Regions from separate parts of the Dyella jiangningensis genome, predicted to be linked through region 2. Evidence: predicted binding sites of a transcription regulator. Region 2 holds the regulator's gene; the other holds the start of a gene.
What was found. The regulator sigma-54, encoded in region 2, starts transcription at its own class of promoters, with help from an activator protein. The targets are predictions, from matches to a motif close to TGGCACGNGCNTTGC.

Region 1 (7,932 bases), 700 kb from region 2:
GTTGCGCGGATCGTGGATCAGTGCGCGCGCGATCGCCGTCTTCACGCGCTGGCCTTGCGAGAAGCCTTCCGTGCGGCGATCACCGATGTCTTCCATCTCCAGCGCCTGCACCAATGCCTCGCGGCGCGTGATCAGCAGATCCTCCGGCAAGCCGTGCAGTCGCGCGAAGTAGTCGATGTTCTCGCGTGCGGTGAGTCGCTTGTAGAGGCCGCGCGCATCGGGCAGCACGCCGAGCTGGCGACGAACCGCCAGCGCATCCTGCGCGGCGTCGATACCGTCGACCAGCACCTGGCCGCGGTCCGGCTTCATCAGCGTGTAGAGCATGCGCAGCGTGGTGGTCTTGCCGGCGCCGTTGGGGCCGAGCAGGCCGGTGATCTCGCCGTCGCGCGCCTTGAAGCTCACGCCGTCCACCGCCTTCACCGTGCCGAACGCCTTGTGCAAATCCTTCACTTCGATCATGGCGTGGCTCCGTTGAAGTCGATGAACATCGGCGTGGCGCGCAGGCGCTCCAGGCACTTCACATCCAGCGCCGCGGGCTTCTGCTCTTCGATGAAGTGCTTGATGACCTGCGGTGCGCAGCCTGCGTTCATCACGTTGTGCCCCTGGCCGTTGAGCACGAGATGGCGTGAGTTCGTCAGGTTCTTGGCCACCTGCTCGCCATAGCGCGGCGGCGTCACCGGGTCGAACTCACCCGAGAGCAGCAGCACCGGCTTGTCGGTCTTCAGCGGCTGGTGGAAATCATCCGGGCGCGTGCCCTTGGGCCACACCGAGCAGACGTTCTGCAGCGTGTCGATCATGCGCGTGCCGAGGATGGTGTGCGCATCCTGCGGGCGCGGCGTGAGCAGTTCGGCGTCTTCGCTGCAGATCACCGAGAGCTGCATGCCGCCGTTCATGGTGTCGGACAGGTCACCCGACAGCAGCTTGGCCTGGCCGAGCAGCGGACCGACATCGCCGTGCGCGGCCGCATCGATGGACAGCGGCAACAGCGCCGCCGTGAGCGGCGTATAGGCGAACATGCGCACCACACTGGCAAGCGACGCCTCGCTCAGCACGCGCTGCACACTCTGGTAGTTCTGCGGATCGCGAAAGCTCACCACGTGCGGATTGGCACGCAAGGCATCGCGCAGCTGGTACAGCGTCTGGTACGGATCGTTGAAGCGCTTGCGGCAGGCCTCGTCCGTTTCGCAGCGCGCGAACTGCGCCTTCAGCGCGGCGTCGAGGTTCTGCGCGAAGTCTTCGCCCAGCACCAGCTCGTTTGGCACCACACCATCGAGCACCAGGCTGCGCACGGCCTGGGGATAACGCATGGTGTACTGCTGCGCCATGCGCGTGCCGTAGGACACGCCCACGAGATCGAAGGTCGGCGCACCGAGCGCCCTGCGCACGTCTTCGAGATCCTGCGCGGCGACGGTGGTGGTGTAGTAGCGCGGATCGGCCTTGTCCGCGAGCAGCTTGAGGCAGCGCTGGGTTTCTTCGCGTTCCTTCTCGGGTCGCTCATCGAGCGCGTCGGCACCACCTTCGGGGCCCGCGCTTTCGTCCTTGCAGGTAAGGGGATGGGAACCGCCGGTGCCACGCTGGTCGAGCAACACCACATGGCGATGCGCGGTGAGCGGCTGCAACGCGGTAGACACGCCCGGCCACGATTCCGTCGCCGCCTGGCCGGGGCCGCCGGCAAGCATCACGAGCATGTCCTTGCTGGCCACCTGTGCGCTGCTGCGGATCACCGCGAGCTTGAGCTTGATCTTGCGGCTCTGCGGATCGTCGCGGTTCTCTGGCACCTCGAACGGTGCGCACCACGCGGCGGTGGAAAGCCCGCTGTTGGGTTGACCCAGCTCGCACGGCGTGAGCGTGACCGAGCCCAGTCGCCAGGTCTGCGGTTTGGCGGGCTGGGCCGCCGATGCCGGTGCGGTGACGGCGGTTTCATCCGCATCCGTCGTTTTCGCCATGCGCGCGCGGAAGTGGTTCCATCCCAACGCGGCAAGGCCAACGGCCACGATGCCTATGCGCAGGGCAGTTCGCCCTTGGATTGCCATGTCTGCTTACCCCTCGGTCCATTCGGGTTGCACGGTAACGGGCCCTTCGCCGCTCATGGCGCGGGCTCGAAGATCGATTCGATGGAAAGCCCGAACAGCCGGGCGATCTTGAACGCCAGTGGCAGGCTCGGGTCGTACTTGCCGGTCTCGATCGCGTTCACGGTCTGCCGCGACACGTCCAGCCGTTCGGCCAGGTCGGCCTGCGACCAGCCATGTTCGCTGCGAAGCTCGCGCACGCGATTGTTCATTCCGCGCGGCCGCGCCAGACCAGCACGCAATGCGTCATGCCATACGTGATGCTCAGCGCGGGGTAGATCAGCAGCAGCGCCAGCGATGCATCGACGACGATGAGCTTCGCCGCCGCCAGGAAACCCAGCACCATGCTGGCCACGCTGACGATCGCAACGCCGATGGCAAGCGCTTCCAAATGCTGGCGCCGCTCCAGTTCGTCATGGCCCAGCACATAGCGGATGGAGGCGACGATCAGCCAGGCGATCGGCACCACGGGCAGCAGCGCCGCCGCCACCTTCAGCAGGCCGGGTTCCATGGTCTTCTGCATCGGCCACACATAGAGCATGACCACCATGTAGACGAGCATGGCGGGCATGAATTGACGGGCGTAACGATGCTCGACGGTGCGGCTGCGCTCCCGGCGCGCGGCTCGCCCCACGTGGACCGAGAGGGGAATACCCGCGGCGAGCAGGGCCAGGCCCAGTACCCGCGCGGCGCCGCTTAGCGTGATGAGCCAGAAACCAGCGGCCAGCAACGCACCGGTGGTCGCCATGGCCAGCCAGCGTCCCCATGCCGGCCAGGCATGCATTGGCGGCAGCCATCGCGTGTCCGTTGTTCCCATGCCGTCTCCCCCGGTTGGCCTAGGCCGGCCGCCATGACTGTCAAGTTGCCTTGACAGCGAGGCTACGGTCGCCCGATGCCAATGTCAAGCAAGCTTGACACGTGGCGTGGTGTATCGGCACGTCAACGGAAAAACTTGAGGCCTTTTGACATCAGACGGCTCCGAAAATGTGACCCAATTTGCACATTGGGCCCCTTTTGGCACGCCGGAAGTGACCTATTACGGCTCACTTAAATGTCACTTCTCCTTAACAATCAGGTCTCACTTTCGGCCAGGTGGCCGTTTCTGTGACCGGGATCACATTGGCACGGCGGTTGCTTTAGGGCGGTTAGCGGCCCGGTCATTACCCGCAGAGGTAGGAACCTGCGGTCGCAAAGCGCAATCGGGGGGCGATGTCCCAAGTTGTCCGGAAGCGCCTGACTCGTTTTTGTTTCAACTACTTACGCTCAACCAAAGGACATCGTATGAAGAAGATTCTGGTTTCCGCCGCTCTGGCCGCGATCCTCGGCACGGCCGCGTTCTCGGCCGCTGCGGTCGACGGCACCATCACGTTCAACGGCAAGGTCAACAGCAACACCTGCACCATCAACGCCGGCACGGGCGCCTCGTTCGCCGTCACCCTGCCGACCGTTGGCGCCAGCGCCCTTGGCACCACCGCCGGCACGGTCGCCGGCACCACCCCGTTCAACATCGCGCTGAGCGCCTGCTCGGCTACCGGCGTGGTGAAGGCCTACTTCGAACCGGGCTCGACCATCAACGCCAACGGCCGCCTGAGCAACACCGCGACCACCGGCGCCGCCACGGGCGTGGACCTGCAGGTGCTGAACAACTTGCAGACCGCGATCAACCTCAACACCCAGGCCAATACCACGACGGCCACGATCGCCTCGAACGCCGCCACGCTGAACTACTACGTGCAGTACTACAACACCGCCGCCGCTTCCGTCGGTGCCGGTACCGTGACCAGCACGGTGAACTACACCATCCAGTACCAGTAAGTCGTACTGCCATCCCGTGGCCGGCCAACGGCCACGGGATCTTCACCCCTCAGTTCGGATCCCAACGATGAACCGCTTCTTCCGCGCCGTAGGTACGGGGCTGCTGGCTTATTGCCTCGCTCTGACCAGCGCCCACGCCAACGTGATCATTGCAGGCACCCGAGTGGTCTTTCCGGCCAGCGAGGGCGAAGTCACGTTGCGTCTGTCGAACGAGAACACCTCGCCCGCGCTGATCGAAGCATGGATCGACGCCGGCGACGAGCACTCCACGCCTGACAAGGTGAACACGCCGTTCCTGATCACGCCGCCGCTGTTCCGCATGGAGGCGCACAAGGATCAGAGCCTGCGCATCATTTTCTCCGCCGGCAAGCAGCCGCTGCCGACGGATCGCGAGTCGTTGTTCTGGCTCAACGTCCTGGAAATTCCGCCCAAGCCCAATGGCCAGGAATTCGCGGGCAAGAACTATCTGCAACTGGCCATCCGCTCGCGCCTCAAGCTGTTCTACCGCCCCGCCGGCCTCGCTGGCGACGCGAACAAGGCCGGCGCCGAACTCAGCTTCAAGGCGACGGCCGCGGACAAGGGCTATGCGCTCGTCGTGCATAACCCGACGCCGTACTACGTCACCATCAGCGAGCTCACGCTGGACAGCAACGGGCAGTCGCTCAAGGTCGATGGCGACATGGTGGCGCCGATGTCCGACCTGCGCCTCACCGTGCCCGGCCTGACGCATGCGCCGGCCGCGGGCAGCACCGTGCAGTTCGATTGCATCAACGATTACGGTGCGCCGTCGCCGTTCAAGAGCACGCTCACGCCGTGACGGTGGCGCGCGCCACCGCGAATGGATTCGCGCAGCCGATGACGAACCGGCGCGCGCTTCTGTGCGTGGTGATCGCCGCGGCGCTGGCGCATTGGGCCCCGGTCGCCGGCGCGGCGGCCGCCAGCGGCGCGGCCCCATCCGTCGGCGCCGATGCATCGGCCAGCAGCAGCTACGCCGACTTTGACCGCAACCTGCTTTCGGGCGCGGGACAGAACACCACCAACGACCTGTCGCGCTTCGAGCACGGCAACCCGGTCATGCCGGGCAATTACAACGCCGACGTATTCCTCAACGGCACCTGGACCGCGCGCACCGACCTGCGTTTCGTCGCGCCCTCGCCCGACGCCAATGCCGTGCCCTGCATTACGCCGGAGCTGTTTCGGCAGATGGGCCTGCGCGCGCCCGCGCAGTCGGCCGAAGCCTCGGAGAAGCTGAAGAACCCGTCCGCCTGCGTGGGCATTGGCGAGCTGATTCCAGGCGCCACCGCCAGCTTCGACATGACCGAGCTGCGCCTGGACATCAGCGTGCCGCAGGCTTATCTGGGACGCGCGCCGCGCGGCTACGTGAGCCCGGAATACTGGGACGAAGGCGTGGCGGCGGGCATTCTCAACTACAACTTCAACAGCTATCACAGCAGCGCCCTGGGCCTGAGCCAGTCTTCGTCGTACCTGGGCCTCAACGCGGGCGTGAATGTCGGCGCCTGGCACTTCCGCCACGACTCCACGTTGAGCTGGCAGTCGGGCACGTCGAAGACCCCGGCGCGCCGTCGCTGGCAGAACATCGACACCTACGTGCAGCGCGACGTGCCCTCGCTGCGCGCGCAGCTGACGATCGGCGACAGCTTCACCGACGGCTCCGTGTACGACAGCTACGGCCTGCGCGGCGTGCGGCTGGGCACGGACGATCGCATGCTGCCGGATTCGGTGCGCGGCTACGCCCCGGTGATCCGCGGCACGGCGGATACCAATGCACTGGTGACCATCCGACAGAACGGCCTGCAGATCTACCAGACCACGGTGGCGCCGGGCCCGTTCACCATCAACGATCTCTACCCGACCGGCTACGGCGGCAACCTCGATGTCACCGTGACCGAGGCCGACGGTCGCGTGCGCAGCTTCAGCGTGCCCTATGCCTCGGTGCCGCAGTTGCTGCGTCCGGGCACGCTGCGCTTCGACGTCGCCGCGGGCCAGATGCGCAACCTCGCGCTCGAGCACCATCCGAACGTGCTGCAAGGCACCCTGCAGTACGGTTTCAGCAACCTGGTCACCGGCTATGCCGGCATGCAGGGCGCGCAGGATTACGCCTCCGTGCTGCTCGGCGCCGCGATCAATACCCGCTATGGCGCCTTCGCCGCCGACGTCACGCATGCGCGCACCGAGATTCCCGGCTACGACTCGCAGTCGGGCCAGAGCGTGCGGTTGAGCTACAGCAAGATCCTGCCGCAGTCGGGCACGTCGCTGTCGGTGGCGGCGTATCGCTATTCGACCAGCGGCTTCCTCAGCCTGAGCGACGCCGCCATCGTGCGCGACTATGCGCTGCGCGGGCTGGACGCGTTCAAGGACTACACCCCGTCTGACGCGACGCTGATCAATGGCGTCGCGCTGCAGACGCTGCTCACGCCGGCACAGCAGGCCGCGCTGGCCGGCACCACCTACAACCCGTTGCTGCATGTCACCGGCCTCGATCGCCAGCGCAACCGCTTCAGCCTGACCCTGAACCAGCAGCTGGGCGAGCGCGGCGGGCAGCTGTACGCCAACGGTTCCATCAGCGACTACTGGAACCGCAACGGCTCGGACACGCAGTTCCAGGTGGGTTACAGCAACACGATCAAGAGCGTGGGCTTCAGCCTCTCGGCCACGCGCACGCGCGATCCGTTCGGTCGCTACGACAACGAATACAACCTCACGCTCGATATCCCACTGGGTTCGGGCAGGCATTCGCCGTCGTTGAACCTGATGTTCAACCACACGGCGACCGGCGGTAACCAGGAGCAGGCGATGCTCAACGGTTCGGCCGGCAGCAACAACGAGTTCAACTACAGCGCCACGGCATCGCACGGCGAAACCGGCGGCACCGCGGGCAGCGTGAGCGGGAGCTATCGCAGCCCGTTCGCCGTGTTCAACGCCAGCGCCGGTGGCGGCAGCGGTTATTCGCAGCAATCGGCAGGCGTGAGCGGCGGCATCGTCGTTCACTCGGGCGGCGTGACCTTCGGACAGCCGCTGGGCGATACCGTCGGCCTGGTGTACGCGCCGGGCGCGGCTGGCGCGCACGTCGTCAACGCGGTGGGCGCACGCGTCGACGCCTCCGGTTACGCGATCGTGCCGTACCTCACGCCATACCAGCTCAACTCGGTCGCGATCGACCCGAAGGGTCTGCCGCTCGACGTGCAAATGGACGCCACCAGCACGCAGGTGGCTCCGCATGCGGGCTCGGTGGTGCTGCTGAAGTTCAAGACGCAGAGCGGTCGCACGGTGGTGCTTCACCTCCATCAGGCCAATGGCGATGCGCTGCCATTCGGTGCGGAACTGGTCGACGACAAGGGCACAGCGCTCGGCCTGGTTGGCCAGGGCGGCCAGGCGCTGGTTCGCGGCATGGCGGATGCCGGTGAACTGACCGCGCGCTGGCAGGACGATGGCGGCGCGAGCCAGACCTGTTCCTTCACCTACCAGCTGGGCGCGAAGACCAAGGGCAAGATCACGAAGTACGAAACCATCGATGCGGTGTGCGCCGTGCCGATCACGATGGCGCAGATCGCGAGGAATCATCCGTGAAACACCGTTTCGGAATGACAGGCGTCGCGCGGCGATTGGCGTTGCTCGCGCTGGTGTTGTTGTGCGCCACGTGGGCGCCCGGTGCATGGGCTGCCGTGAAATGCACATCGACGAATGCCGTGCTTGATCTGCCTGACGCAACGATTTCCGCGAACACCGCGGTAGGTGCACCGCTGGGCCCCCCGGTGCAGGCGACGATCACCGTCACCTGCACCGGCCTACCCTATGACAGCAGCACCTTCGGGCAGACGGTTACCGTCCAGGCCGGCAATCTTGCCGCGCGCGACACGGCAAACGATCCGCCCGCCGGCGGCGGCATCATGTTCAAGACCAGCAGGGCCGGCGTGTCGCTGAAGGTGACCGCCAGCCCGATCCAGGCATCCGACAACTCGTGCCTGCGCTGCGGCCCCGGCCAGACGCCGGGCTGGGAGCCTGCGACCATCACGTATCCCGCGAACAG
Region 2 (7,932 bases):
ATCTTGTTGGGATAAATGACGTTGAGATACCCGATCAGCGACGGGCGCCGGGTCGTGGTGGCCGCCTGTTCGAGCACGCGCGATTCGCCGCGCATGCCGGAAACCCAGCGCAGCGCCATGCGCTCGTGGACACCATCGTAGAGTTGTCGGGCGGTCAGCCGATCCAAGCCAATTCCTTTGGGCCGCCATGGCGAGCCTTCATGGCTACGGGCGGCTACATGGGCATTGTGCCAGTTCGCACAGGCAGCTGCCTTGGATCGGGGACATGGAAGCGGCAAGGCCCGCCCGGATGCGGGCGGGCCAGGGAGCGTCAGCCGTAAAGGCGCTCTTCACGCGAGGCGCGTTGGTGCTTGTCGCAGACCTTCTCGCGGTGTTTACGCAGCTGGGTCACCAGCTTGTCGAACAGGACATCGATGGAGACGTACATGTCATTCTCGTTGGCCTCGGCGTGCAGGGTGGAACCGCTGACGGTCATCGTGCCTTCGGCACGCTGCTGCAGCTTGTTCACGGAAAGGACGATGCTGAGGCTGAGAATTCGTTCGTCGAGGCGGGTGAGGCGGTCGAGCCGGCTGTTCACGTGATCCCGCAGTGCCGGGGTGACTTCAATCTGCTGACCGCTGAGCTGAACTTGCATGTTGCGCCTCCTTTGGTACATGTCGCCGAAGCGACTGGAATCGATGCGCCGGGCGCTTGCCGCGTGACCGACACACCTTCAAGAACCTGGGGATGTTCGATGCGTTTTTTCCGGCCTCCTCACCAAGTCGGGATGGTCACTATGCGCCTTTGCCGTCATGTCCGCGTTAGAAAGACCTTCAGGGTGCGGACGTGACAGGTTTCCACTCGCACCGAGTCACTGTGAAATATGGAGACGGCTTTTTTGGCCCCAAGTTCCTGGGGCGTCTTGCCACAGATGGGGTTGGCTCGTTCAGCCAGCGCGTTGGCGCTCGCTGGAGCTGGGAATGCGCATGGCTTCGCGATACTTGGCCACGGTGCGTCGGGCAACCTGAATGCCCTTGCGGTGCAATTCCTCCGCGATCGCCTGGTCGGACAGCGGCTTGCGCGGGTCTTCGGCATCGACCAGCTTGCGCAGCATGGCCTGGATGGCGGTGGCCGACGCGCTGCCACCGTCTTCGGTGGACACGCCGCTGGAGAAGAAGTGCTTGAGCTCGAACGTGCCGCGCGGCGTATGGATGTACTTGCGCGTGGTTACACGTGAAATGGTCGACTCGTGCATGCCCACTTCCTCCGCCACTTCGCGCAGCACCAGCGGGTGCATGGCCTCGGGGCCATAGTCGAGGAAGGCGCTCTGGCGCCGCACGATGGCCTCGGCCACCTTGAGCAGGGTTTCCGCACGGGATTCCAGGCTCTTGATCAGCCAGCGCGCCTCCTGCAGTTGGCCACGCATCCAGCTGGCGTCGGTACCTCGCGCCTGGGCAATAAGGCCGCAATAATGCTGGTTGAGACCGAGCCGCGGTTGACAATCGGGATTGAGACTGACGCGCCAGCGGCCACTGTCCTTGCGGGCGTAGACGTCCGGCGCCACGTATTCCACCGGCGTCACGTCCAGCGCGGCGCCGGGTCGCGGATCGAGGCTGCGGATCAGCACGGCGGCCGCGGCGGTGTCGTCTTCGTTCGCCCGCAGCTTGCGCGCGAGGCGCGCGATGTCGTTGCGCGCGAGCAGTTCCAGTTCGCTGTCGACGATGCGCAGGGCCAGGTCGCGATGCGGCGTGTCCGGATCGAACTGTTCCAGTTGCACGCGCAGGCAATCTCGCAGGTCCAGGCTGGCGACGCCGGTGGGATCGAAGCGTTGCAGCAGGCGGCGCACGTGCTCCAACTCGGCCGCGCTGGCCTTGATGTCGGCCGGCAGCGCTGCGATCAGCGATTCCATGCTTTCGGTGAGATAGCCGTCCGGATTGAGCGCATCGATCAGCACTTCCGCGATCGCGTGATCGCGCGGGCTCATGTGCGTGAGGTTGAGTTGCCACAGGAGATGTTCCTGCAGCGTCTCGGGCGCGGCGCTTTGCGGTTCGAACCCGTCTTCGTCGTTGGAGGAGCTGTTGCGCGACGAGGTGCCGCCGCTGGAGAAATCGATGGGATCTTCGCTCCCACCATCGCCGTCGCTCCAATCCGGCGCCTCGGCGTCGTCGACCGTGTCGCTGCTGGTGCTGGTCGAGCTGGCCGGAAGGGGCTCAACCACTTCGTGCTCGTCGCCATCCGCGTTCTCCGGATTGTCGTCGGAAAACTCGAGCAACGGATTGCTTTCGGCGATCTGACGCAACTCCGCTTCCAGCTCCAGCTGAGACAGCTGCAGGAGGCGGATGGCCTGCTGCAGCTGAGGGGTCAGCGTGAGCTGTTGATTGAGGCGAAACTGCAGTCCGGGTTTCATGCCTGGCGGTCGGAATGAACTCAAAGGCATCGTAACGCGTGGTCGGAGGGTCGGCCATAGGTCAAAGGCCGAATCGCGTACTACCTCCGGTTTAGCGTTGTAGCCGAGCTGTTACAGCGCAAGAATCAAAGGCGGAATTCGCGACCCAGATACACTTCCCGGACCTTCTCGTCGGCCAGGATGTGGGCAGGCGTGCCGCGGGACAGCACCTCGCCGTCGTTGAGGATGTAGGCGCGATCGCAGATGCCCAGCGTCTCTCGCACGTTGTGGTCGGTGATCAGCACGCCGATGCCGCGTTCCTTGAGATGCCGCACGATGCGCTGGATCTCGCCCACCGAGATGGGGTCGACGCCGGCGAACGGTTCGTCCAGCAGCATGTAGCGCGGATGCGCGGCCAGCGCGCGCGCAATTTCCACGCGACGACGTTCGCCACCGGACAGGCTGATGCCCTTCTGGTCGGCGATATGCGCGATCTTCAGTTCGTCCAGCAGGCTTTCCAGCTCGTTGGCACGGCGCTTTTCGTCCCAGCCTTCGCGCAGTTCCAGCACGGCCATGATGTTGTCGGCCACGCTGAGGCGGCGGAACACCGACGCCTCCTGCGGCAGGTAGCCGATGCCGAGCTTCGCGCGCTGGTGCATGGGCAGGCCGGTGATGTCCTGCTTGTCGAGCTTGATGACGCCCGCGTCCGCTTCGATCAGGCCCACCACCATGTAGAAGCAGGTGGTCTTGCCGGCGCCGTTGGGGCCAAGCAGACCGACCACTTCGCCCTCCCGGATGGAGAAGGCGAAGTCACGCACCACCTGGCGCGATTTGAAACTTTTCTGCAGACCTTCGGCGGACAGCATCGATCAGTGGCCCTCGGCCGGCTTGGGCGCCGGTGTGGCAGGTTTCTGCTTGGGCAGGAACGTGCCATGCACCACGCCTTCACCGCCGGCTTCGCCGGTGATCAGGCTGGTGTTCGTGTTGTACGTGAGCTTGTCGCCGTGGAACTCGCCGCGACCCTGCTGCGTCACCGAGGCGTTGCCGATGAGCACGGCAATGCCATTGATGTTGTCGTAGTCGAGCGTCGCCGCATCACCCTGCATCAGGTTGTTGTTGTCATCCAGCTGCTGGATGTGCGCCGGAGTACCGGTGACGACGACGCGTGCGATCTGCGTATCGGCATCCAGATGCACCTTGGCCACGGCGCCCGTCACCTTGAGCGTGCCCTGGGTGAGGATCACGTTGCCCTTGAGGGTGCTGATGGTGTTCGGCGCGTTGTACGCGTCGGTGGTCTTCGCCTGGAAATTCATCGGCTGGTTGCGATCGTCCTGCTTGGCAAGCGCCGGTTGCAGGGCGAAGACACCGAGGCAGAGCAGCCCGAGGGAAAGCTTAAGACGACTTCTTTTTGCGCGGCGGGAACGAGCCGTGGCTTTCATCGAGCAGCTCCAGATGATTGGTGTTGAGGTTGGCGCGCATGCCAACCCCGCTCATTGTACTGTCGCCCTGCACCATGTGTGCCGCGGCGGCCGTCTCCATGCGGTTTTCCTTGGGCCACGCGGTGACGTCGGACGTGTGGATCTCGGCGGCGGGCGTGTCCTGGAAGGCGGTACGGTGCATGTACACGGGCCCCTGCAGCTTCAACAGGGTGCCGCTCTTGTCCACCCACGCATACAGCGAGTCACCCAGCCAGGGCGGCACGCCTTCCTGGTTCGACGGCAGTTCGAACTTAGGCGTGTTGATGTACAGCGATTCGTCGTTCTCGCGGCGCTCCAGGTGCGGCGCAACCATGTTGAAGCTCGGCTGGCCATCGACGTCGTAGGACCACAGCCGGAAGTTGGTGAGCGTATAGCCCGAGCGCGGCGGACCCACAAAGTCGCTCACCCTCGGTGCCGGGGCGAGCCACCAGTACAGCGCCTGGGTGGCGCCCGTCGCGGCGGCGACCAGGGCGATCGCGACCAGGAGACCGCGGTCGCGCAGGTAGGTACGCAAGTTCACTTCCAGTGCTCCCGCTCGGCCGCGTCCTTGCCTTGGGCGACCAGGATCATGTCGGCGACCTCGCGAGCCGCGCCCATGCCGCCGGCCAGGCTCGTGCGCCAGTGGGCCTGCTCGGCCACCCAGGGGTGGGCGTTGGCAACGGCGATGGCGAGGCCTGCGCTCCGCATCGGTGGCAGGTCGGGCAGGTCATCGCCTACGAAGGCCACTTCATCCGGGGCCAGCGCCAGCGCTTCGAGCAACTGGTTGAGGCAGGCGCGCTTGTCGCCCTGGCCCTGGTAGACATGGGCGATATCCAGCTCTTCGGCACGCAGGGCCACTGGATGGCTGATGCGTGCGGAGATGATCGCCACCTGCACGCCGTTGGCCATCAGGCGCTTGAGGCCCAGGCCGTCATGCACGTGGAAGACCTTGGTTTCGTGCCCGTCCTCGGCGTACCACAGGCGGCCGTCGGTGAGCGTGCCGTCCACGTCGAACACGGCGAGGCGGACCTTGGCGGCGCGGGCGAGTACGTCAGCAGGGATGTCAGCCAGGGTCATGGGCACGTTCGGCAAGGGCAGGAGGGCGATACCGTCAAACGCCGGTCGGGCGCGACGGTGGACGTGAGGGGAATGGTGTCCCGCGAACCTTTCGATCAGACCACGCGTGCGCGCAGCAGATCGTGAATGTTCAGGGCGCCGACCACCTGCTGGTCGTCGTTGACCACCAGCAGGGCATGGATCTGGTGCTTCTCCATCAGCTGGGCAGCCTCGATGGCGAGCTTGTCCGTACCGATGGTCTTGGGTCCACGGGTCATCAGTTCGGCCACGGTGGCGCCGCGCAGGTCCACGCCGTCGTCGTCCAGCGCGCGGCGCAGGTCGCCGTCGGTGAACACGCCGAGCAGGCGGCGGTTGGAATCGATCACGGCGGTCATGCCCAGATGCTTGCGGGTCATTTCCATCAGTGCCTGGGTCAGCGAGGCATTCGGCGGCACCGCCGGGATGCCTTCGCCGGTGTGCATGATGTCGCTGATGTGCAGCAGCAGGCGACGGCCGAGGCTGCCGGCGGGGTGCGAGCGTGCGAAGTCTTCGGAGGTGAAGCCGCGGGCCTCCAGCAGGGCAATGGCCAACGCATCGCCCATCACCAGCGCCGCGGTGGTGCTGGCGGTGGGCGCCAGGCCGAGCGGGCAGGCTTCGGCGGCGATGCTGGCGTCCAGGTGCACATCGGCCTGGTCGGCCAGCGAGGAGTGCGCGTTGCCGGTGATGGCGATCAGCGGAATGCCCTGGCGCTTGATCACCGGGAGGATGAACAGCACCTCGTCGGTTTCGCCGGAGTTGGACAGCGCCAGCACCACGTCCTGCGGCAGGATCATGCCGAGGTCGCCGTGGCTGGCCTCGCCCGGGTGGACGAAGAAGGCCGGCGTGCCGGTGGACGCCAGCGTCGCGGCGATCTTGCGCGCCACGTGGCCGGATTTGCCCATGCCGGTGACTACCACGCGACCCGCGCAGGCCATGATCAGCCGGCAGGCCTCGACGAACTCGGGGCCGACGCGCGGCTCGAGCGCCCGGATGGCGGCCGCCTCGGTGGCGATCACGGTGCGCGCGCTGCGCACGAGGGCTTCATCGTTGATCGCGTGAGGGGTGGTGGCGACGTGGGCGTTCATGCGTCCTCGGGGGTCCGTGCCGGAATGTCGTCATGACCCTGAACGATCCGGTCAGGGTGGATATTCCGTTGAATCATGGGGTTGGGCAGTTGCGCGGGCCATGGTGAGGGTGGCGCCGGCAACACGTGTCGTTTCTGCGACAGAGGTTTTCCATTAACATGGCATATTCGCATTTTAACGTCATAGTCGGTGCCAATGGGCTTGGATCGTCTCCGAACCCGGCGCCGACCCAACTCCTGCAAGTGGAAAACCCATGGACGCTGCCACCATCCAGGCAATGATCGAACAGGGCCTGCCGGGTGCGCAGGTCGCCGTAAGCGGCGACGACGGCGTGCATTTCGAGGCTGAAGTGGTGGCGGAGCAGTTCGCCGGCAAGCTTCCGCTGGCGCGCCACCGCCTGGTCTACGCCACGCTGGGCGATCTCATGGGCGGTGCGATCCACGCGCTGGCACTGAAAACCCTTACCCCGCAGGAGATCGCGGCGCGCCGTTGAGCGCAGCGCCGCCACTCCCAAGCACTGCATTCGCAAGGACTACGATGGCCAAGATCCTGATCAGCGGCGGCGAGCCGCTACACGGCGAAGTGGGTATTTCCGGCGCCAAGAACGCCGTATTGCCGATCCTCGCTTCCTGCTTGCTGGCCGATGAGCCGGTGGCGATCAGCAACGTTCCGCACCTGCACGACGTCACCACCTTCATCGAGCTGCTGGGCCAGATGGGCACGCAGCTGGTGCTGGACGACCGCATGAAGATGCATATCGACCCGCGCTCCACCGAACGCTACTTCGCCCCCTACGACCTGGTGCGCACCATGCGCGCGTCGATCCTGGTGCTGGGCCCGCTGGTGGCGCGCTTCGGCGAGGCGGAAGTGTCGCTGCCGGGCGGTTGCGCGATCGGTTCGCGTCCGGTCGACCAGCACATCCGCGGCCTGCAGGCGCTGGGTGCCGACGTGGTCGTGGAGAACGGCTACATCAAGGCCAAGGCCAAGCGCCTGAAGGGCGCGCGCATCTCGATGGACATGGTCACCGTCACCGGTACCGAGAACATCATGATGGCCGCGGCGCTGGCGCAGGGCACCACCATCATCGAGAACGCGGCGCAGGAACCCGAAGTGGTCGACCTGGCGCACTGCCTGATCGCCATGGGCGCGCAGATCGAAGGCGCCGGCACCTCCACGCTCACCATCCACGGCGTCGAGCGCCTGCATGGCGCCGAGTACGAAGTGCTGCCTGATCGCATCGAGACCGGCACCTTCCTGGTCGGTGCAGCGATGACCGGCGGCAAGGTGCGCGCCCGCAACGCACGCGCCGACACGCTGGACGCCGTGCTGGCCAAGCTGGAAGAAGCCGGTGCGCACATCTCCACGGGCGCCGACTGGATCGAGCTGGACATGCGTGGCCGTCGCCCGAAGGCGGTGAACATCACCACCGCGCCGTACCCGGCGTTTCCGACCGACATGCAGGCGCAGTTCACCGCGCTCAACTGCGTGGCCGAGGGCGTGGGCGTGATCACCGAGACGGTGTTCGAGAACCGCTTCATGCACGCGCTGGAACTGCAGCGCCTGGGCGCGGACATCCGCCTCGAAGGCAACACCGCGATCATCAAGGGCGTGGAGAAGATGAGCGGCGCACCGATCATGGCGACCGACCTGCGCGCTTCCGCCTGCCTGGTGCTGGCCGGCCTGGTGGCACAAGGCGACACCACGGTGGACCGCGTGTATCACATCGATCGTGGCTACGAGAACATCGAGGAAAAGCTGGGCACGCTGGGCGCGAAGATCCGTCGGCTGCCGTCCTGATCCCGGCGATTTCGCCGTAAGAAAGAAAAGGCCGCGTCAGCGGCCTTTTTCTTTGCGCGAGTCTTTTGCGGGAGCGCACCCAGTGCGCGAAAAGCCTACGACGCGGTTAACGACGTGCCTCCGCGATCGCGCA

Region 1: the regulator sigma-54 is predicted to act here: its motif matches at 3,190-3,204, upstream of CA260_RS01570 (fimbrial protein).

Annotation. Positions count from the first base shown of each region.
Region 1 covers NZ_NFZS01000001.1:364,107-372,038, reverse strand. Annotated here, with positions in the region: gene CA260_RS01590 (ATP-binding cassette domain-containing protein) at 1-459, opposite strand, end outside; gene CA260_RS01585 (alpha/beta hydrolase) at 456-2,033, opposite strand; gene CA260_RS01580 (helix-turn-helix transcriptional regulator) at 2,087-2,281, opposite strand; gene CA260_RS01575 (hypothetical protein) at 2,278-2,886, opposite strand; gene CA260_RS01570 (fimbrial protein) at 3,351-3,884, shown strand; gene CA260_RS01565 (fimbrial biogenesis chaperone) at 3,952-4,701, shown strand; gene CA260_RS01560 (fimbria/pilus outer membrane usher protein) at 4,740-7,472, shown strand; gene CA260_RS01555 (fimbrial protein) at 7,469-7,932, shown strand, end outside.
Region 2 covers NZ_NFZS01000001.1:1,065,189-1,073,120, forward strand. Annotated here, with positions in the region: gene hprK (HPr(Ser) kinase/phosphatase) at 1-167, opposite strand, end outside; gene hpf (ribosome hibernation-promoting factor, HPF/YfiA family) at 311-634, opposite strand; gene CA260_RS04585 (RNA polymerase factor sigma-54) at 926-2,386, opposite strand; gene lptB (LPS export ABC transporter ATP-binding protein) at 2,512-3,231, opposite strand; gene lptA (lipopolysaccharide transport periplasmic protein LptA) at 3,235-3,804, opposite strand; gene lptC (LPS export ABC transporter periplasmic protein LptC) at 3,758-4,363, opposite strand; gene CA260_RS04605 (KdsC family phosphatase) at 4,360-4,899, opposite strand; gene CA260_RS04610 (KpsF/GutQ family sugar-phosphate isomerase) at 4,995-6,002, opposite strand; gene CA260_RS04615 (BolA family protein) at 6,256-6,495, shown strand; gene murA (UDP-N-acetylglucosamine 1-carboxyvinyltransferase) at 6,540-7,799, shown strand.